One region of the Mesorhizobium sp. M1406 genome, then DNA from elsewhere that is predicted to be linked to it. Evidence: predicted binding sites of a transcription regulator. Region 1 holds the regulator's gene; each other region holds the start of a gene.
What was found. Region 1 encodes PhoB, which activates phosphate uptake and scavenging genes when phosphate is short. Its sites were predicted from a motif close to TGTCATNNANCTGTCAT; they were not measured.
Positions count from the first base shown of each region.

Region 2: a site for PhoB is predicted at 3,907-3,923, ahead of phnC (phosphonate ABC transporter ATP-binding protein). Genes of this name have one in related genera too.
Region 3: a site for PhoB is predicted at 4,565-4,581, ahead of NKH03_RS06325 (ceramide glucosyltransferase). Genes of this name have one in related genera too.

Region 1 is NZ_JAMYKW010000001.1:271,106-278,181, reverse strand. It holds gene NKH03_RS01410 (type I secretion system permease/ATPase) at 1-1,219, opposite strand, end outside; gene eglC (endo-1,3-1,4-beta-glycanase EglC) at 1,264-2,688, opposite strand; gene phoB (phosphate regulon transcriptional regulator PhoB) at 3,426-4,115, opposite strand; gene phoU (phosphate signaling complex protein PhoU) at 4,135-4,842, opposite strand; gene pstB (phosphate ABC transporter ATP-binding protein PstB) at 4,868-5,671, opposite strand; gene pstA (phosphate ABC transporter permease PstA) at 5,668-6,519, opposite strand; gene pstC (phosphate ABC transporter permease subunit PstC) at 6,523-7,076, opposite strand, start outside.
Region 2 is NZ_JAMYKW010000016.1:3,525-10,600, reverse strand. It holds gene NKH03_RS15720 (carbon-phosphorus lyase complex subunit) at 1-720, shown strand, start outside; gene NKH03_RS15715 (alpha-D-ribose 1-methylphosphonate 5-phosphate C-P-lyase PhnJ) at 717-1,628, shown strand; gene phnK (phosphonate C-P lyase system protein PhnK) at 1,625-2,401, shown strand; gene phnL (phosphonate C-P lyase system protein PhnL) at 2,405-3,112, shown strand; gene NKH03_RS15700 (DapH/DapD/GlmU-related protein) at 3,109-3,726, shown strand; gene phnC (phosphonate ABC transporter ATP-binding protein) at 4,003-4,860, shown strand; gene phnD (phosphonate ABC transporter substrate-binding protein) at 5,033-5,941, shown strand; gene phnE (phosphonate ABC transporter, permease protein PhnE) at 6,000-6,956, shown strand; gene phnE (phosphonate ABC transporter, permease protein PhnE) at 6,957-7,076, shown strand, end outside.
Region 3 is NZ_JAMYKW010000004.1:226,098-233,173, forward strand. It holds gene NKH03_RS06300 (GcrA family cell cycle regulator) at 1-272, opposite strand, end outside; gene NKH03_RS06305 (aspartate aminotransferase family protein) at 631-1,830, shown strand; gene argF (ornithine carbamoyltransferase) at 1,848-2,759, shown strand; gene NKH03_RS06315 (Hsp33 family molecular chaperone) at 2,853-3,884, shown strand; gene apaG (Co2+/Mg2+ efflux facilitator ApaG/CorD) at 4,070-4,462, opposite strand; gene NKH03_RS06325 (ceramide glucosyltransferase) at 4,707-5,855, shown strand; gene NKH03_RS06330 (O-succinylhomoserine sulfhydrylase) at 5,870-7,057, opposite strand.

The sequences.
Region 1 (7,076 bases):
GAGCGAGGTATCCGATATGACGGCCAAGCTGCTTCTCGTTCCAGGTTCTGAGGTCGGCGCCGTTGATCCTGATGCAGCCGCTGGTCGCTTGGATCGCACCGACAAGCAATCTTGCCAGGGTGGACTTGCCGGCTCCGCTTGGACCTATTATCGCAACCGCTTCGCCGGCGCCGATGTGGAAGTTCAGTCTCTTGATGATGGGTTCGGTGCCGGGCGTGGCGTTCGGCGCGACAAAGATCAGGTCCTGCACGACGATTTCGCCCGACGGATCCGGCAATGTCAGTTTTTGCGTTTGTGCCGGATGGGCGGAAAGCGCCTTGTCCAACCGCTTCCACGATCGTCTGGCGTCGACGATCTGGCGCCATGAACCGATCAGTTGGTCGAGCGGCTGCAGCGCGCGGGACGACACCAGGGAAGACGCGAAGATCATCCCGGCCGTCATCTTCCCTTGCAGCACGAGCCATGCTCCGACACCCAGTATCGCCAGCTGAAGCATCATGCGTACGGCTCGCGACGTTCCGCTGAAAATCGCGTTGGCCATGGACGAACGGTCATGAAGAATTAGCGCCTCCGCCACGTGCCTACCCCAGACGCGCGCGGCGTTTTGGACCATGCCCATGGCGAGCAGCGTCTCCGCGCTGCGGGCAAAGGCCTGCTCCGACAGGCTGGCGACAGCCGAACGTTCCGCGGACAAAGCGTCGTTCCTGCCGACGGCAAGCTGATTTGCCACGACCAGCGCAAGCAACAGCGCAACTCCTGTCAGCGTAAGCCAAAACAGAAAAGGATGGATGAGGTACAGCAGGGCGAGGAAGAACGGAGCGAACGGCAGGTCGAACAAGACCGCCGCGCCGCGTGACCTGATGAAGGCGCATACCGAGGCAAGGTCGCGCAGTGGAGACAGAGCTGCGCCGCCGGCGTACTTAGCCTCAAGCGAGACGGCGAATGTCCTCGCGCCCAATCTGTTGTCGACCGTGGCTGCAACGCGCTGTGTGTAAACGGAGCGGACCGTATCGAGGAGACCGAGAAAGGCGAGCGCGAGAACCGCGATAGCAGAGAGGTAGAAAAGCGTCTCGACGCTGGAGGACGGCAGGACGCGGTCATAGACCTGCAAGAGATAGAGGGGGATCACCAATAGCAGGATGTTGATGAGGAACGAGAAAACACCGACATCTACGATGGCGCGCCTCAAGACTGCCCGCAGACCAGACTGTGCAATCATTCCCGCGCTCCCAACGGCTCATGGCCCCAACGTGAGGGCGTCGCTTAGACCGAATGGTCGGCCGCGATGTCCAAGGGGTGGTGCTGCAGGTCGTCCAGCGTATAGGCGCGGATGTAGTCGATTTTCATCTCCGCCGGCGTCGCCAGATGGTCAGGAGGCTGGCCGGCAATGCCGCCCACCGCGAGATTTGCCAATATGTACATGGGGTCGTGCATGTCGGACGGCGTTGCCGCTTGGGCGACCTTTACACCATCGTAGGTCCAGACAAGCTCATCCTTCGTCCAGAGCAGGCCATAGGTGTGGAAACCGTCGGTGTCCGCAACGTTCACCGTGGACGAAACCTTCGTGTGCGCTCCCGTCTCATTGGTATGCGCCGTCATGTAGAGCGTGTTCAGGTCCTGGCCGCGCGTTTCGACAACGTCCAGCTCCGGCGGCCACGATCCGTCTTCCGGAAGCAGCCAGAAGGCCGGCCATGCTCCGGCTGTTTCGGGCAGGTCCGCCCGCATTTCGAAATAGCCATAGGCTTGCGCGAAGGTGTCGTGCGTCGTCAGGATCCCCGAGGTGTATTCGTAATTGTTGATCAGAGGCTTGATGTCCTCCGGCGCCTGCGCCGCGGTGATGGTGAGGACGCCGTTTTCAACGCTGAACGGGTGGACGGAACTCGTCGGGCCATAATTGGCGTCGACATACCATTGCAACTCGCCATTGCTGCTCAATGTGCTGCCGTTCGGCGCTCCCCACCAGAAATTGGAATTCCAGGTGCCGTCCTGTCCGTTCCGAAGGCTCAGCGTGTTAAATTCGTCGGAGAAGGACAGCGTCATTCCGGACTTGTCTATCGGCAGCTCGAACTGGGTGGGCTGCAACTTGTCGATGGTCGTATTCTTGAACACCAGGATCTCGTCGGATCCGAGGTTCAGCATCACGTTCGATTCCACCTGAACCATCTGTGAACGGACGGCATCGAACGAAGTGAAGTCATAGCCGTTAAGGCGGACCGTATCGGTCGCACCGAAATCGAAGATAAGATCACTTCCATTTCCTTTAGAGATGGCGAAAGTGTCGGCGCCGTCTCCGCCGATCAGGACATCGTCGCCCTTGCCGCCATCCAGCGTCTGATGACCCGACCCGCCCTTGATGATGTTGTCCAACGCATTTCCGAACGCATATCGATTGGCGCCGGTAACGACGAGGTTCTCGAAATTGTCGGGGAGCTTGTAGCTCATCCATGTGTCGATCGTGTCGATTCCTGCCCCAGGATCCTCGACCACCTTATTGTTGGTGGAATAGAGGTGATAGTAGTCGTCGCCGGCGCCACCGTAGATCGTGACCTTGACGCCGGTGTCTCCCCAGAAGGAGTCGTTGCCGGAGGTGCCATGCAGTTCCGGTCCAGACCCAGTGGCCGAGAACCAATGAGTGGAAGCGCCGGTGTAGGGAAGAGGGATGCCTTTGGCGTTTACGACGGTGCTCATCAGAAATCCTTCCTCATGGTATCCGACCTGGTGAAATCATTCGATACGAGTCCCAGCGACTGCTTCCCAAGCAACGTTGCAACGGATGAAATAGTTCCAGGGAATCGTCATCCGATCCGAGATAATATTGACCATTCGGCGCACATACACTGAATAAAGAGAAGGAATCCGTCCTCCGTCAAAAATGTAATTTTAATAAAATTCTATATTTATGTGAAAGTCGCGTGCTTTGACGGATATAGATAAATGCATTAGTTCAATCCTCGCTAGAAGGAGCACGATTTGGAGGGCAGAGTTTTACGGGCAAAATGGCGATTATGACCGACTAATCGCGAACCGTTCTTCCCGCGGCCAGCCGGACACAACAGCAGTTTGAGAGATCGCAGAGCAATCGAGTTGTGAGGGGACCGACCAGTTAGCCACGCACAATCAATTCCAGCATGGCTCACTCCGCTGCGGACGTTTCGCTGCGACCGGGCAACGACCGCGAAGGGTCGGTTAAAGATTTCAATCCCGCCTGCTTGAATGTCCGCCATCGCTTTTTGGATGCCAGAAGCCGCCTGTCGCCTTGGCCCAAATGCGGTCATTCGAAAACTGATGGGATGACCGCTCCTGTGCGCCACATGCTCGTTCTCCACCGATGAGACGAATGCAACATTCCACCCTTCGCGGCCGTTGGCGACCGCCTGCTGACCGAGCTTGAACCTGGGTTCCGATTTATCGGGATGGGATGGGAATTAATCTTCCCTGATCGCGTAGCCTGCACCTCGAATGGTGCGGATGACGTCGGGCATGCGGCCGTTGTTGACCGCCTTGCGCAGCCGGCCGACATGCACGTCCACCGTGCGTTCGTCGATGTAGATCGTCTCGCCCCAGACATTGTCGAGCAGCTGGCTGCGCGAGAACACGCGGCCGGGATGGCGCATCATGAATTCGAGCAGGCGGAATTCTGTCGGCCCGAGCCGGATCTCGCTCTTCTTGCGATAGACCCGGTGCGATTCTCGATCGAGCACGATGTCGCCGACCTTCAGCACGCTGGACAGCACTTCCGGCTTGGCACGGCGCAGCAGCGCCTTGACCCTGGCCATGAACTCCGGCGTCGAGAAAGGCTTGACCAGATAGTCGTCGGCGCCGGTCGAGAGGCCGCGCACGCGGTCGCTCTCCTCGCCGCGCGCGGTCAGCATGATGATCGGCAGCCGCTCGGTCTCGGGGCGCATTCGCAGGCGCCGGCAGAGTTCGATGCCGGAAACCGCCGGCACCATCCAGTCGAGCACCAGAAGGTCGGGAACGTTCTCCTGCAGCCGGATCTCGGCCTCGTCGCCGCGCGTCACCACCTCGACCTGATAGCCCTCGGACTCCAGATTATAACGGAGCAGCACGCCTAGCGGCTCCTCGTCCTCCACCACCATGATGCGTGGCGCGATCATCGGCTGGTCACCCCTATCGTCATGCCGCCGGCGCGGACATTGTCGTCTCGTCCTGCTTCGGACGATTGGCCGGCAGCTGCGTGCCGGTCAAAACATAATAGGCATTTTCCGCGATGTTGGTGACGTGGTCGCCGATGCGCTCGAGATTCTTGGCGCAGAACAAAAGATGCGTGCACGCGGTGATGTTGCGCGGGTCTTCCATCATATAGGTGAGAAGTTCGCGGAACACGGAGGTGTATTTGACGTCGATGCGTTCGTCGTCGGCACGCAGTTTCGCCAGCGCGGCGGCGTCACGCGCCGCATATTCCTCGATGACGCCCTGCACCTGGATCAGCACCAGCTGTGCCATTCCATCGATCGAGTGCGAAAGGTCGCGCGGCGTAACGCTGAGGCCGACAGTGCCGACGCGCTTGGCGATGTTCTTGGCAAGGTCGCCGATGCGTTCGAGATCGCCGGCCATGCGGATCGAACCGACGACATGGCGCAGATCGTCGGCCATCGGCTGCCGCTTGGCGATCAGCGTGATGGCGCGGTCGTCGAGCTCCCGCTGGCGCGCGTCCATGATCGCGTCGTCAGAGACGACGCGCTGTGCCAAGGCGTTGTCGGAATTCAACAGCGCCTTGGTCGCACCGCCGACCATCGAGCTGGCGAGATCGCCCATGTCGCTGATCAGTTTGCTGATCTGACCGAGATCCTCGTCGAAAGAAGCGACTGTGTGTTCGCTCATGATCCTGTTCCTCGTATGCCTGAGCTCAGCCGAAGCGGCCGGTGATGTAGTCCTGCGTGCGCTTCTCGCGGGGCGACGTGAAGATCTTCTCGGTGCGGTCGAACTCGACCAGCTCGCCCAGATACATGAAGGCCGTCTGCTTCGACACGCGCGCCGCCTGCTGCATGTTGTGGGTGACGATGACGATCGTGTAGTCGGCTTGCAACTCGTCGATCAGCTCCTCGATCTTGGCGGTCGACAGCGGATCGAGCGCCGAGGCGGGCTCGTCGAGCAGGATGACTTCCGGCTTCACCGCCACGGTACGGGCGATGCAGAGTCGCTGCTGCTGGCCGCCTGAGAGGCTGAGGCCGCTGGCGTCGAGCTTGTCCTTGACCTCGGTCCAGAGTGCCGCGCGCTTCAGCGCCTGCTCGACGCGGCCGTCCATCTCGGATTTGCTCAGCTTCTCGTAGAGCCTGATGCCGAAAGCGATGTTTTCATAGATCGACATCGGAAATGGCGTCGGCTTCTGGAACACCATGCCGATCTTGGTGCGCAGCAGGTTGAGGTCCTGCGAGCGGTCAAGAACGTTCTGGCCGTCGAGCAGCACCTGACCTTCGGCCGTCTGCCTGGGATAAAGCTCATAGATGCGGTTGAAGACGCGCAGCAGCGTCGACTTCCCGCAGCCCGAAGGCCCGATGAAGGCGGTGACGCTGCGCTCCGGCAAGGACAGCGTGATGTCCTTCAGCGCCTTCGATTGGCCGTAGTAGAAATTGAGGTTCTTGACCTCGATCTTGGCCTTGGCGGTGGCCTCGGCGGCGATCGTCATGTCTGGAGACAACATCTGGCTCATTTGTCCTCTCTGCGTCCGGTCAGGCTGCGCGCAACGATGCTGAGCGCGAGAACCGTCAATGTGATGATAAGTGCGCCGGTCCAGGCCAGTTGCTGCCATTCCTCGTAAGGGCTGAGAGCGAATTGGAAGATGGTGACAGGCAGGCTGGCCATCGGCGCGTTGAGATTGCTCGACCAGAACTGGTTGTTGAGCGCCGTGAAGAGCAGTGGTGCCGTCTCGCCGGAGATACGGGCGATCGACAGCAATATGCCGGTGACAATGCCGGAAAGCGCGGCGCGGTAGGCGACCGACTTGATGACCACCCAGCGCGGCGCGCCGATCGCGGTGCCGGCTTCGCGCAAGGCGTTCGGCACCAAATTGAGCATGTCTTCGGTGGTGCGCACCACAACCGGAATGACGAGGATGGCGAGCGCGACAGCACCGGCGATTGCCGAGAAATGCCCCATCGGCCGCACCATCAGTTCGTAGACGAACAGGCCGATGATGATCGACGGCGCCGACAGCAGGATGTCGTTGATGAAACGCACCACGGTGGTCAGCTTGGAAAAGCGACCGTATTCGGCCATGTAGGTGCCGGCCAGTACTCCGATCGGCGTGCCTACGATGACGGCGATGATCGTCATCACCACGCTGCCATAGATGGCGTTGAGCAGGCCGCCGGCGTCGCCGGGAGGCGGCGTCATCTGCGTGAAGACGTCAAGGGACAGGCCGGCGGCGCCCTTGTAGACCAGCGCGCCGAGGATGAGCGCCAGCCAGGCAAGTCCGATGCCCGCCGCAGTGACGCACAAGGTCATCATCACGGCATTCTTCCTCTTGCGGCTCTGGTGAAGCGATGTGGCTGTCGACATCGGTCAGGCTCCGGTGCGGGCGTCGATGCGCATCAGCATGTAGCGGGCGATGGCAAGGATCAGGAAGGTGATGACGAACAGGATCAGGCCGAGCGCCACCAGCGAAGACGTGTAGAGGTCGCCGACGGCTTCGGTGAATTCATTGGCGATGGTCGCGGAGATCGTCGTTGCCGGCGCGAACAGCGAGGTCGAGATGCGGTGCGCGTTGCCGATGACGAAGGTCACCGCCATGGTTTCGCCGAGCGCGCGGCCGAGGCCGAGCATGACGCCGCCCATGATGCCGATCCTTGTGTAGGGAATGACGACGCGGCGGGTCACTTCCCAGGTCGTGCAGCCGATGCCGTAGGCGGATTCCTTCAGCACCGGTGGCACCGTGTCGAAGACGTCCTTGGTGATCGAGGTGATGAAGGGCAGCACCATGATGGCCAGGATCAGCGACGAGGTCAGCAGGCCGATGCCATAGGGCGGACCGGCAAACAGGCTGCCGAGGCCGGGAATGCCGTGGAACACGCCGATGATGAACGGCTGCACGATCGTCTGCAGGAACGGCGCCAGCA
Region 2 (7,076 bases), on a different contig from region 1:
GAGCTTGCCGGTGGCGCTGATGTTGCCGAACCCTTGCTGCGCGAGACGGAAGCGCAAGCCATGCCGCGCGTCTCGGCGATCCTCGCCCGCGAGGGCCTGATCGAGCCGGACGGCGACATGCCGCAGGATCACGTCCCCGGCGACATCACCCGCGAGCCGCTGGAATTTCCGATGGCGCGCGACATTCGCCTGCAGGCGCTGTCGCGCGGCGATGAGGGATTCCTTCTGGCGCTCGGCTATTCCACCCAGCGCGGCTATGCCCGCAACCATCCCTTCGTCGGCGAGATCCGCATCGGCGAGGTCGAGCTCGAGCTCGACGTGGCCGAACTGCCCTTCGCGGTGCCGCTCGGCATTGTCCGCGTCACCGAATGCCAGATGGTCAACCAGTTCAAGGGGTCGGCCAAGGCGCCGCCGCAATTCACCCGCGGCTACGGCCTCGTCTTTGGCCAGAGCGAGCGCAAGGCGATGGCGATGGCGCTGTGCGACCGCGCTCTTCGTGCGACAGAACTCGGCGAGGATGTCGTCGCGGCCGCCCAGGACGAGGAGTTCGTCATCTCGCATTCCGACAACGTCCAGGCGACCGGCTTCGTAGAACATCTGAAGCTGCCGCACTATGTCGACTTCCAGGCCGAACTCGACCTCGTGCGCCGCATGCGCGCCGAATACGACGCGCGTGAGAACCCTGCGAAGGTCGAAGAGAAAAGGGAGGCCGCGGAATGACCGCTCAACCGACAGACATCGCCACCTACAACTTCGCCTATCTCGACGAGCAGACCAAGCGGATGATCCGCCGGGCGATCCTCAAAGGCATTGCCATTCCCGGCTATCAGGTGCCGTTCGCCTCGCGCGAAATGCCGATGCCCTATGGCTGGGGCACCGGCGGTGTCCAGGTCACCGCTTCGATCATCGGCCCCGACGATGTCTTGAAGGTGATCGACCAGGGCGCCGACGACACCACCAACGCGGTGTCGATCCGTGCCTTCTTCAAGAAGGTCGCCAATGTCGCGGTGACCACCGATACAGCCAGCGCCACTATCATCCAGACCCGCCACCGTATTCCCGAACATCCGCTCACCGCGGGCCAGGTGCTTGTCTACCAGGTGCCGATCCCCGAACCCCTGCGCTTCCTCGAACCGCGCGAGACCGAAACGCGCAAGATGCATGCTCTGGAGGAATATGGCCTGATGCACGTCAAGCTCTATGAGGATATCGCCAAGCACGGCCGCATCGCCACCACCTATGCCTATCCGGTCAAGGTCGAGGGCCGCTACGTGATGGACCCGTCGCCGACGCCAAAATTCGACAATCCCAAGATGCACCGCTCGCCGGCACTGCAGCTGTTCGGCGCCGGCCGCGAAAAGCGCATCTATGCGGTGCCGCCCTTCACCGCCGTGGTCAGCCTCGACTTCGAGGATCATCCGTTCGAAGTGCAGACCTTCGACCAGCCCTGCGCGCTGTGCGCGGCCGAGAATGTCTATCTCGACGAGGTCATTCTCGACGATCACGGCGGCCACATGTTCGTCTGCTCAGACACTGACCACTGTGAGAAGCGGCGGGCGGACGGCCATCGCGGCCATCTTGCCCCTGAAACTCATCTTGCCCCAGGGAATATGGAGCCGGCGCGATGACCGACGAACCGCTGCTGCGCGTCTCCGCGCTCTCCAAATTCTACGGCTCGCGCGTCGGCTGCGACAACGTCTCCTTCGACCTGTGGCCGGGCGAAGTCCTGGCTGTCGTCGGCGAGTCCGGCTCCGGCAAGACGACATTGCTCAACTGCCTGTCGACACGGCTGCTGCCGAGCTCCGGCACCGCCAGCTACCGCATGCGTGATGGCCAGTTCCGCGAGCTCTATCGCATGAGCGAGGCCGAGCGCCGCTTCCTGATGCGCACCGACTGGGGTTTCGTCCACCAGAACCCCGCCGACGGCCTGCGCATGACGGTGTCGGCGGGCGCCAATGTCGGCGAGCGGCTGATGGCGGTCGGCGACCGTCACTATGGCAAGATCCGCGCCACCGCCGTCGACTGGCTGTCGCGTGTAGAGATCGACGAGGACCGCATCGACGACGAGCCGCGCGCCTTTTCCGGCGGCATGCGCCAGCGCCTGCAGATCGCCCGCAATCTCGTCACCGGGCCACGGCTGGTGTTCATGGATGAGCCGACAGGCGGCCTCGACGTCTCGGTCCAGGCGCGCCTGCTCGACCTGCTGCGCGGTCTGGTCACCGATCTTGGTCTGGCGGCCATCGTCGTCACCCACGACCTCGCGGTGGCACGGCTCCTGTCGCAGCGCATGATGGTGATGAAGGACGGCCGCGTCGTCGAAAGCGGTCTCACCGACCGCGTGCTCGACGATCCGCGCGCGCCCTACACCCAGTTGCTCGTTTCCTCGATCTTGCAGGTGTAAATCATGCCAACGCCGCTTGTTGTCTCAGACGTCGCCAAGAGCTTCACCATGCATCTGCGCGACGGCATCAAACTGCCCGTCGTCGCCGGTGTCTCGTTCTCGATCAGGGCCGGCGAATGCACCGTGCTCGGCGGCCCGTCCGGCGCCGGCAAGAGCTCGATCCTGAAGATGCTCTACGGCAACTATGCCGTTGACGAAGGCCAGATCATCGTCAGCCATGATGACGGGCTGATCGACCTTGCCACCGCCAGCCCGCGCACTGTGCTTGCCATACGCCGGCAAACGATCGGCTATGTCAGTCAGTTCCTGCGCACCGTGCCGCGGGTCTCGGCGCTCGATGTCGTCGCCGAACCGCTGGTCGAGCGTGGCGAGGACCGCGAGATTGCCCGCGGCAAGGCACGCGCTTTGCTGGCGCAGCTCAACCTGCCGGAGAAACTCTGGGCATTGCCGCCTGCGACCTTCTCCGGCGGCGAGCAGCAGCGCGTCAACATCGCACGCGGCTTCATCACCGAGCACCCGATCCTGCTGCTCGACGAACCGACCGCTTCGCTCGATGCCAGGAACCGCGACGTGGTGATCGAACTCATCGCCGCCAAGAAGGCGGCGGGTGTCGCCCTGCTCGGCATCTTCCATGACCACGACGTGCGCGAGGCGGTTGCCGACCGCATCATCGACGTCACCGCTTTCGCTCCCGGAAAAATCGCCGCATGACCAAGAAGCTCTCGGAAGCGCCGCTGGTCCACCCGACGGCGGACGTGCAGAACTCGACCCTCGGCCGCTGGACCGAGATCGCCGACCGCAGCCGGGTTTCTGAGAGCGAACTCGGCGACTATTCCTACATGATGCAGGACTGCGCCGTCTGGTGCGCCACGATCGGCAAGTTTTCCAACATCGCGGCAAGCGTACGCATCAACGCCACCAACCACCCGACCTGGCGGCCGACGCTGCACCATTTCACCTATCGCGCCTCGGATTATTGGGACGACGCCGAGCACGAGAGCGAGTTCTTCGCCCAGCGCCGCGCCAGGCGGGTCAACATCGGCCATGACACCTGGCTCGGCCATGGCTCGACCATCTTGCCCGGCGTCACCGTCGGCGATGGCGCCGCAGTCGGCGCCGGCGCCGTCGTCTCGAAGGATGTCGCCCCCTACACCATCGTCGCAGGCGTGCCGGCCAAGCCGATCCGAGAGCGCTTCGACCGCCGCACAGCCGAACGCTACCAGGCGCTTGCCTGGTGGGACTGGGACCATGCCAGGCTACGTGCCTGCCTAGAGGATTTTCGGGAAATGTCCGCCGAGGCGTTTTTGGAAAAATACGAAGGATAGTTCTTCACATCATCGTCATGGCAGCCGCATGGGAGGACCTGTTCGATGACTCTCTCAAGCTCTTCGAGCAGCAGGCTCCCGTGATCGAAAGCAAGGCTACGGCCTTCTGCAGCTTCAGGGACATGGAGCACTTCGAGGAACTGCTGGTCCTGGGCCGACCGTAACTCCACACCTGTGGAGCGTAACAAAACTGACATCACCGCGACACGGCAGGTTCATGTGGCTGCGTTAGGCGAGAGCCTGACGATCAATATGATCCGGACTGGAACCTGCCCCATGCCAGCAATCTCTGCCACGCTCGAAATCCGCGGTGTCAGCCGACGATTTGGCAAGAACACTGCCGTCAACGACATCAACATCGCGATCCCGCAGGGTCAGATGGTTGGCATTATCGGCCGTTCGGGCGCCGGCAAATCAACCCTTCTTCGCATGATCAACCGTCTCATCGATCCCAGCCAGGGGTCGATTTTTTTTGACGGCGCCGAGGTCTCCCAGTTGCGCGGCTCGCCGCTGCGGCGCTGGCAGCGCGACTGCGCCATGATCTTCCAGCAGTTCAACCTGGTACCACGCCTCGATGTGCTGACCAATGTGCTGCTCGGCAAGCTGAACCACCGTTCGACCATTGCCAACCTGTTCGGCATGTTCTCCCGCGCCGAATGCGCCGAGGCGGTCGCGGCACTCGAGCGGCTCGACATCGCCTGCACCGCGCTGCAGCCCGCCGGCACCTTGTCGGGCGGGCAGCAGCAGCGCGTCGCCATTGCCCGGGCCATGATGCAGCAGCCCAGGGTGATCCTTGCCGACGAGCCGATCGCGTCGCTCGACCCGCTCAACGCCAAGGTGGTGATGGATTCGCTGCAGGACATAAATTTGCGCGAGGGCATCACCGTCGTCACCAATCTGCATACGCTGGATACCGCCCGCACCTACTGCAACCGCATCATCGGCATGGCCGCCGGCAAGGTCGTCTTCGACGGCCCACCGGAAGAGCTCAACCGCGAGGCCGTGCGCCTCGTCTATGGCGCCGACAGCAATGGCCAGGAAATCTCAGAGGCCATCACCTCGACCAGCGTTGCCTTCAGCCGAAAGATCGCCGCATCCGCCGGACCGCTCGAACCCGCATTTCCGGGATATTGAGTCCATGATCCCGAAAAGTGGAATCCGGTTTTCTCGGACAAACGGGAACCCGTTTTGTCCGGAGATCATGGACAAACAAGAGAGCGGTCGGGATCGCCAGCCCACGTCAAGGGCAGAGTCAAACTCAAGAACGCTGCCGGCGCGGGGCCGGAACCTACAGGAGAGATATCAGATGTTCAGGAAGATGGTTTTCAGCGCCGTTTCGGTGCTCGCCATGGCGAGCAGCATGGCCCACGCGGCCGATATGAAGGAATTTCGCGTCGGCATTCTCGGCGGCGAAAACGAAACCGACCGGCTGCGCAACTACCAGTGCCTCGCCGACCATTTGAAGACCGAATTCGGCTTCGAAAAGGTCTCGCTGTTCCCCGCCGCCGACTATGATGGCGTCATCCAGGGCCTGCTCGGCGGCACGCTCGACTTCGCCGAACTCGGCGCTTCCGGCTACGCCAGCGTCGTTCTCAAGGATCCGAAGGCGGTCACCCCGATCCTCACCACCCAGCAGACCGACGGCGCCACCGGCTACTATTCGATCGGCCTGGCGCTGAAATCCTCCGGCATCACCGACATCAAGTCGGCCAAGGGCAAGAAGCTCGGCTACGCCGATCCGGATTCGACCTCCGGCTATCTGATCCCGCTGACCCAGATCCCGAAGGACACCGGCGCTTCGAACGAAACCTTCTTCGCCTCGACCCAGTTCAACGGCGGTCACGAGAACAACGTGCTAGCCGTGCGCGACGGCAAGGTCGACGTGGCGGTGGATGATTCCTCCGGCATCGGCGACTTCAAGGACGGCTACACCTCCGGCACCTTCCACAAGGAAGTCGCCAAGGGCGCCGTCGACCCCAACGACTTCGTCGAAGTCTGGCGCTCGGGCCTGATCCCGAACGGCCCGCTGGTCGTGCGCACCGCGCTCGGCGACGACATGACCGCCAAGCTCGCCGACTTCTTCACGCAGTTGCCCAAGAAGGACAAGGCTTGCTTCGAAGGCGTCGAAGGCGGCGATTTTACCGGCTACGTCCCAGTGAAGGCAGACTTCTACAACGTCATCGTCGAAGCTCGTAAGGCAGCCATCGGCGGCTAACGGCAAAAATCAGGAAGGGCGGCGTCGAGAAAACGCCGCCCTTCTTGCATGTCCGATCATGACCCTTTCCGTGACAGCCCCTTCCGGCACCACTCACCAGATGGCCGACGCCTGGCGTCGCCAGACGTCCTTGCGCCGGCTCTACACCGCCATCGGTGTCGGCTTGCTCATTGTCGCGCTCGGCGGCACCATGTGGTTCGCCGACGAGGCCAATGCCGGGCATTTCTTCGACCGGCTGCCGCATTTGCTGGATTTCCTGAGCTGGCTCGTCCCCAAGGACTGGAACGATGTCTGGCGGGCGATGTTCGACATCGCTTCCCCGCATGACACCGGTACCCAGGAATTCAACTTTCCGCTTGGCCGAGCCTATGTCTGGGGCGACTTCTACATCCCCGAATATTTCGAGCTGATGCTGACCACGCTCAACGTGGCGCTGGTCTCGACCTTCATCGGCTTCGTCTTTGCCGTGCCGTTTTCCTTCATCGCGGCGCGCAACCTGACGCCGCATCCGGTGCTGCGGCTGATCGTCAAGCGCTTCATGGAGTTGCTGCGCGCCTTTCCCGAGATCGTCATCGCCGGCCTGTTCGCGGCCATCGTCTCGATCGGCCCGATCGCCGCCATCATCGCCATCGGCCTGCATTCGATCGGCGCGCTGGGCAAGCTGTTCTACGAGATCAACGAGAACATCGACATGCGCGCCGAGGAAGGCCTGAGGGCGGTCGGCGCCAACTGGTTCGAGCGGGTGCGCTTTGCCGGTCTGCCGCAGGTGCTGCCCAACTTCATGTCCTACACGCTGCTGCGCGTTGAAATAAACGTCCGCATTTCCACCATCATGGGCGCGGTCGGCGGCGGCGGCATCGGCGAGGAACTGAAACTGTCCATCTCGCGCGGCTTTGGCGCCAAGACGATAGCCTTGGTGCTGCTCCTGTTCACGACGATCTTTATCGTCGACCAGTTCTCCGCCTGGTTGCGCCGCAAGCTAATCGGCGAGCAGGCTTTTGCTGTGAGTCCGTGAATGACGACGATGACCGCCGATGAAATCCAGTCGATCGAGGAGCGCTTTCCGCAGGTGTTCAAGCGGCCGTTCCAGAAACGCTTCGGGCCGCTGCTGTTGCTCGGCGGGATCTTTTTCTAC
Region 3 (7,076 bases), on a different contig from region 1:
TGCAAGGCAGTCGCGCCGATCGATGTCGTGACATGGCGTGTGGCGGTAGCGGCGCGCGATACCGATTTCTGAACGGTCGATCCTTGCGCCGCCTTCTTCTGGCGTGCCGGCGTGGCGGTCGAGCGCCCGCGGCCCGACAGTTTCAGCCGGTGCACCTTGCCGATGACCGCATTGCGGCTGACCCCCCCAAGCTGCGCAGCAATCTGGCTTGCGCTCAGACCCTCCGACCACAGTTTCCTGAGAAGTTCTACCCGCTCGTCAGTCCAGTTCATGAGACCGCGCTCCTGCTAAGCGTGCGGCAATCGGAATCCATTCCCAACCCGGCAATATTTGCCGGGGCAGACACCACATATATCTGGTGATTAGGTCCGCCGCACGAAATCTAGTTATTTCTCGTCTACAACTACTCTATGCGCTGACTCGGTGACAAGAGTCCCAAGTGCAACACGAATCGGTTTTTTCGGTTTTCCCCAACTTGCCCGGTCGCTTATGAGCCGGCGTCTCGTCAGAGGGCTTGCCGCGCGGCACTACGCGACGTTTTCGTTGACTTCATGGCCGAAAAACACGATAAGCCGCAAAGGCCGCCGCTTTGGCGGCTTTTTTGATTTTCCGGTACCGGAGACGCATATAATGAGCGGTTCGGCGCTTTACGAGACCTTTGCTCGCGCACCCCTGGCCTTCGACCACGGGGAAGGCACCTGGCTGGTTACCGACAAAGGCGAGCGATATCTCGATTTCGCCGGCGGCATCGCCGTCAATTCGCTGGGCCACAGCCATCCGCATCTGGTGGCCGCACTCACCGAGCAGGCCGCCAAGCTCTGGCATGTCTCCAATCTCTATGAGATTCCGGGGCAGAGCCGGCTCGGCGAGCGGCTGGTGGACGCCACTTTCGCCGACAAGGTGTTCTTCACCAATTCCGGCGCCGAGGCGCTGGAATGCGCGATCAAGACGGCGCGGCGCTACCAGTTCGTCAACGGACATCCCGAGCGCTTCCGCGTCATCACCTTCGAAGGCGCCTTCCATGGCCGCACGCTGGCGACCATCGCGGCTGGCGGCCAGCACAAATATCTCGAAGGCTTCGGCCCCAAGGTCGAAGGTTTCGATCAGGTCGGTTTCGACGACATCGACGCCGCCGAAAAGGCGACCACGCCGGAGACGGCCGCCATCCTGATCGAGCCGGTGCAGGGCGAGGGCGGTATCCGTCCGGTGCCGACGCAATCGCTGAAGCGGCTCAGGCAATTGTGCGAACAGCACGGCCTGCTGTTGATCTTCGACGAGGTCCAGTGCGGCATCGGCCGCACCGGCAAGCTGTTCGCGCATGAATGGTCAGGGGTTACGCCAGACATCATGGCGATCGCCAAGGGCATTGGCGGCGGCTTCCCGATGGGCGCCTGCCTTGCCACGGACGAAGCGGCCGTCGGCATGACCGCGGGCGTGCATGGCACCACGTTCGGCGGTAACCCGCTGGCCATGGCTGTCGGCAACGCCGTGCTAGATGTCGTGCTGGAAGACGGCTTCCTCGAAGACGTCCAGCGCAAGGCGCTGCTGATGAAGCAGGGTCTCGCGTCGGTCGCCGACGAGTTTCCCGAGGTCATCGAGGACATCAGGGGCACCGGGCTGATGCTGGGCCTCAAATGCGCCATGCCCAACACCAAGGTGAACATGGCATTGCGCGACCAGCACCTGCTGGCGGTTCCGGCCGGCGACAATGTCATTCGCCTGTTGCCGCCGCTCACCGTCACCGACGCCGAGATCCACGACGCGCTCAACCGCATCCGCGCCGGCGCCAAGGGCCTGGCGGAGGCGATCGCCTCCGCCGCCGCGAAGTAATCCCGGAACCATTGCTGATGTCAGTTCGCCATTTCACCGATCTTTCCGCCGTTTCCGAAGGCGATCTGCGTCTTATGCTGGACGATGCGGTGGTGCGAAAGGCCCGCCTCAAGGCTGGCGAGCGCAGCAAGCCGCTCGAAGGCAAGGTGCTGGCGATGATCTTCGACAAGCCGTCGACCCGCACGCGTGTGTCCTTCGACGTCGGTATGCGCCAGCTTGGCGGCGAGACCATCATGCTGACCGGCACCGAGATGCAGCTCGGCCGTTCCGAGACCATCGCCGACACCGCCAAGGTGTTGTCGCGTTATGTCGACGCGATCATGATCCGCACCACCTCGCATGAGCGGCTGCTGGAGCTGACCGAGAATGCCACCGTGCCGGTGATCAACGGACTGACCGACGACACCCATCCCTGCCAGCTTATGGCCGATATCATGACCTTCGAGGAGCATCGCGGTCCGGTCGCCGGCAAGACCATCGCCTGGACCGGCGACGGCAACAACGTGCTGCATTCGCTGCTTGAGGCCTCTGCGCGCTTCCGCTTCAACCTCAACATCGCCGTCCCCGAGGGCAGTGAGCCGGCGCAGAAGCATATCGACTGGTCGCAGTCGCATGGCGGCAAGCTGCATTTCACCCGCTCGCCCGAGGAAGCCGTCGATCAGGCCGACTGCATCGTCACCGATTGCTGGGTGTCGATGGGCCAGGAGCATCGTGCCCGCGGCCACAACGTGTTCTCGCCCTACCAGGTCAATGCCAAGCTGATGGCGAAGGCCAAGCCGGACGCGCTGTTCATGCACTGCCTGCCGGCGCATCGCGGCGAGGAAGTGACCGACGAGGTCATCGACGGGCCGCATTCGGTGGTCTTCGACGAGGCAGAGAACCGGCTTCATGCGCAGAAGGCCGTGCTCGCCTGGTGCCTCGGCGCTTGATCTCTGTGAGCTTGATCTCCGGGGGTGTGATGCCTATTTGCGCCACATCACGCAAATCAAGCGCGTTTCGACGCATGCTCCCGAGAGGGCGGCATGGCCGCGCCCCGGAGCTTTGTTATGTTGGAAACCTATCGAGTGACTGAACATCACCCCAAACTCGGCGAATTCGGCTACGCCGGCGACGATCACGTCGTGCCCTTCGAGGTAGGCCCGCTCGACGTGCGCGGCCGCACCGTCCAGCTCGGGCCGATGCTCGATGCCATCCTTGGCCGCCACGATTATCCCGAGCCGGTCGCCCGGCTGCTGGCGGAGGCCTGTGTGCTGACGGTGCTGCTCGGCACCTCGCTCAAGTTCGAGGGCAAGTTCATCCTTCAGACCCGCACCGACGGGCCTGTCGACATGCTGGTCGCGGATTTTTCCACGCCCTCGGCGCTGCGCGCCTATGCGCGTTTCGATGCCGACCGACTGGAAGCGCTGGTCGCGGCGGGCGAAACGTCCCAGCAGACCCTGCTCGGCACCGGCGTGCTGGCGCTGACCATCGACCAGGGCGCTCACACGCAGCGCTATCAGGGTATCGTCCAGCTCGATGGCGAGACGCTGGAAGATGCGGCACGCACCTATTTCCGTCAGTCGGAGCAGATTCCGACCGATCTCAGGCTGTCGGTGGCCAAGCTCTTGACGCCCGGCCCGGGCGGCGCCCGCGAGCAGTGGCGCGCCGGTGGCATCCTGGCGCAGTTCCTGCCGCAGTCGCCCGAGCGCATGCGCGTGCCGGACCTGCCGGGCGGCGATGGCGATCCGCGCGAGGAGATCCACGATCCCGACGACAATTCCTGGCTGGAGTTGCTGGCGCTGCTCGGCACCATCGAGCCGACCGAACTGATCGACCCGACGATCGGCGCCGAGCGGCTGCTCTACAGGCTGTTCCACGAGCATGGCGTGCGCGTCTTCGGCGGCGTTCCGGTCGCCGACCAGTGCTCGTGCTCCCGGGACAAGATCCGCGGCATCCTCGAGGGCTTTTCCGCCCAGGAGATCAAGGACAGCACCGAGGACGGCGGCATTCACGTCGCCTGCGAATTCTGCTCGAAGCAATATGACTTCGACCCGGCGGAGTTTGCGGCGCAGTAGAGTGTCCCTTCCTTCTCCCTGTTTACGGGGAGAAGGTGCCCGAAGGGCGGATGAGGGGCAGCGCGAACTTCGGCGAATGGCCGCGCCGTCCACTCGGATGCCTTGTGCGTGGAAGACAATCTCATCAGCCCGGCGGCGCCCCTCTGCCGGGCATTTCTCCCCGTACAGAGACGGGGAGAAAGACGCTAATTCACCGTCCGCCGCTTCCCCGGCAGGTCGAGTGAAAATGCGGGGATGGCGATGTCGAACGTCTCGCCCCGCTGGTTGCGCATCGTGTAGTGCCCGACCATGATGCCGGAGGGTGTCGAGAGCGGGCAACCGGACGTGTACTGGTAGCTGTCGCCGGGATTGAGTTCGGGTTGGTCGCCGACGACGCCAGGGCCGCGTACCTCTTCGACCCTGCCGGTGCCATCGGTGATGTGCCAATAGCGCGACAACAGCTGGACGGAATCGTCCGACTGATTGTCGATCGTTATCTGATAGCCCCAGACATAGCGGTTCTCGGACGGATCCGAGCGGTCCTCCAGATAGAACGGCCTGACCTGCACTTCGATGTTGCGCGTGACGGCGCTGTACATAAGCAGCTCCAAAACAATCCAGTATCTTTCGGCGCTCCTTGCAGGCTGGTCAACGGTGCGCGTCCTTTCATTGCCTACCGAACGGCAGGTGCCGGCAAAGAATGTCATTTAAGTGACACACGACAATGATGGTGTGCGCCGACCAGTGCCGCGCGACTCGGGCGCTCTGTCGAACTGTTGAAATCGGTCGTCATGCCAGCCAGATTGTTCTGGCGGACCGGTTTTCTGGAGTGACCGGATCTCGATGGAACTCACTCTCATAGCCGCAACGCTTTCAATTGCTCTTATCCTCTCAAATCTCGCCAGCATCGTGCTTGCCGCTTCGCGTCTGAAACGGCGCCGCATTATCGCGCCGCCGACCGGCAAGCCGCGGCCGGTGTCGATCATCGTGCCGTCGCGTGGCATTGAACCGTTCACGCACGAGACGCTGGAGCGCGCCTTCTCGCTTGATTGGCCGCGCTACGAGCTGATCTTCTGCGTCGCCCACGCCGACGATCCGGTAGTCAAACCGATAAACAGGGCGATTGCCCGGTTTCCCAAGGTGCCGGCCCGGCTGATGATCGGCGACGACCGCTTCAGCGCCAATCCGAAACTCAACAATTGCGTCAAGGGTTGGGAAGCGGCGCGGCACGACTGGGTCGTCCTGGCCGATTCCAACGTGTTGATGCCGAGAGACTACATCCAGCACCTGATGGCTGCATGGCGGCCCGACACCGGCCTTGTCTGCTCGACGCCGATCGGCTCGCGGCCGGCCGGCTTCTGGGCTGAAGTCGAATGCGCTTTCCTCAACACGCTCCAGGCGCGCTGGCAATATGCCGGCGAGGCGCTTGGCCTTGGCTTTGCCCAGGGCAAGAGCATGCTCTGGAACAAGCCGATGCTCGACGCCAATGGCGGCATCCGCGCGTTGGCCGCCGAGATCGCCGAGGACGCCGCCGCGACCAAGCTGGTCAACGGCCTCGGCCTGCGCGTCAATCTCGTCGCCGCGCCCTTCGAACAGCCGCTTGGCCGGCGCACGTTCGACGAGATCTGGTCACGTCAGGCCCGTTGGGCGCGCCTGCGCCGCGTCACCTTCCCGCTGTTCTTCGCACCCGAAATCCTGACTGGCGCGGCGGTGCCGCTGGTGCTGGCGCTGATTGCGGCGGCAAGCGCCGGCTTCAGCCTCTGGGCAACCGCCATTGCCGTGGCGGCCTTCTACCTTCCCGAGTGCGCCCTGGCCTGGTCCAAGGGCTGGTACCTGTCGCCACGCATGGTTGCCGCGATCATGGCGCGCGACCTGATCCTGCCGGCGATGTGGGCACGCGGCTGGCTCGGCGGTGCCGTCGACTGGCGCGGCAACGCGATGACCATCGGGACCAAGGCGGCCGAGCTGGAAGAGACGCCGTCCGGCGCCTGAAAGCCAAAGCCCTCTTACGAGGCCTTCAGCGCCTGTTCGATATCCTCAAGCAGATCGTCGGTGTCTTCCAGGCCGACGGACAGTCTGAGCGTGCCCGGCCCGATGCCGAGCTCGGCACGCGCTTCGTCGCTCAGGTTCTTGTGCGTCGTCGTCGCCGGATGGGTGATCAGGCTCTTGGCGTCGCCGAGATTGTTGGAGATCAGCACGATGTCGAGCGCGTTCTGCAAGGCGAAGGCCGCCTGCTTGCCGCCCTTGACGTCGAGGCAGATCAGCGTCGAGCCGCCCGACATCTGCTTCTTGACGATATCGGCCTGCGGGTGGTCGGCGCGGCCGGGATAGATGACGCGGGCAATTTCCGGCCGCTCGGCGAGGAAATCCGCGATCTTGCCGGCGCTTTCCGTCTGCTGGCGCACGCGCAGCGGCAGCGTTTCCAGCCCCTTCAGCAGCGTCCAGGCGTTGAAGGGCGACAGGCTGGGCCCGGTGTGGCGGAAATAATCGTGAAGGTTCTCGTCGATCCACTTCTTGTCCGACAGGATGACGCCGCCGAGACAGCGCCCCTGGCCGTCGATGTGCTTGGTCGCCGAATAGACGACGATGTGGGCGCCGAGTTGCAGCGGCTTCTGCTGCAAGGGCGTGGCGAAGACATTGTCGACGATCAGCCTGGCGCCGATCGAATTGGCGAGCGAGGCAACCGCGGCGATGTCGACCACTTCCAGCGTCGGGTTGGTCGGGCTTTCCAGGAAGAACAGCTTGGTGTTCGGCTTGACCGCCTTTTCCCAATTGGCGATGTCGGTGCCGTCGACCAGCGTCGCCTCGATGCCATATCTTGGCGCCAGCGTCTCGACCACCCAGCGGCAGGAGCCGAACAGCGCGCGCGCCGCCACGATATGGTCGCCGGCCTTGGCGCTGCACAGCAGCGCTGCCGTCACCGCGGCCATGCCGGAGGCGGTGGCGCGGGCGTCCTCGGCACCTTCGAGCGCGCACATGCGCTTTTCGAACATGTCGACGGTCGGATTGGCGTAGCGCGAATAGATGAAGCCCGGCTCCTCGCCCTTGAAACGGGCTTCGGCGGCCTCCGCCGTTTCATAGACGTAGCCCTGGGTGAGGTAAATCGCTTCCGACGTTTCGCCGAAACCGGAACGCAGCGTTCCGCTGTGCACGAGTGCCGTTTGAGGCTTCCAGTTGCGCTTGTTGGTGCTCATCGCTCTTCTTCCAGACACA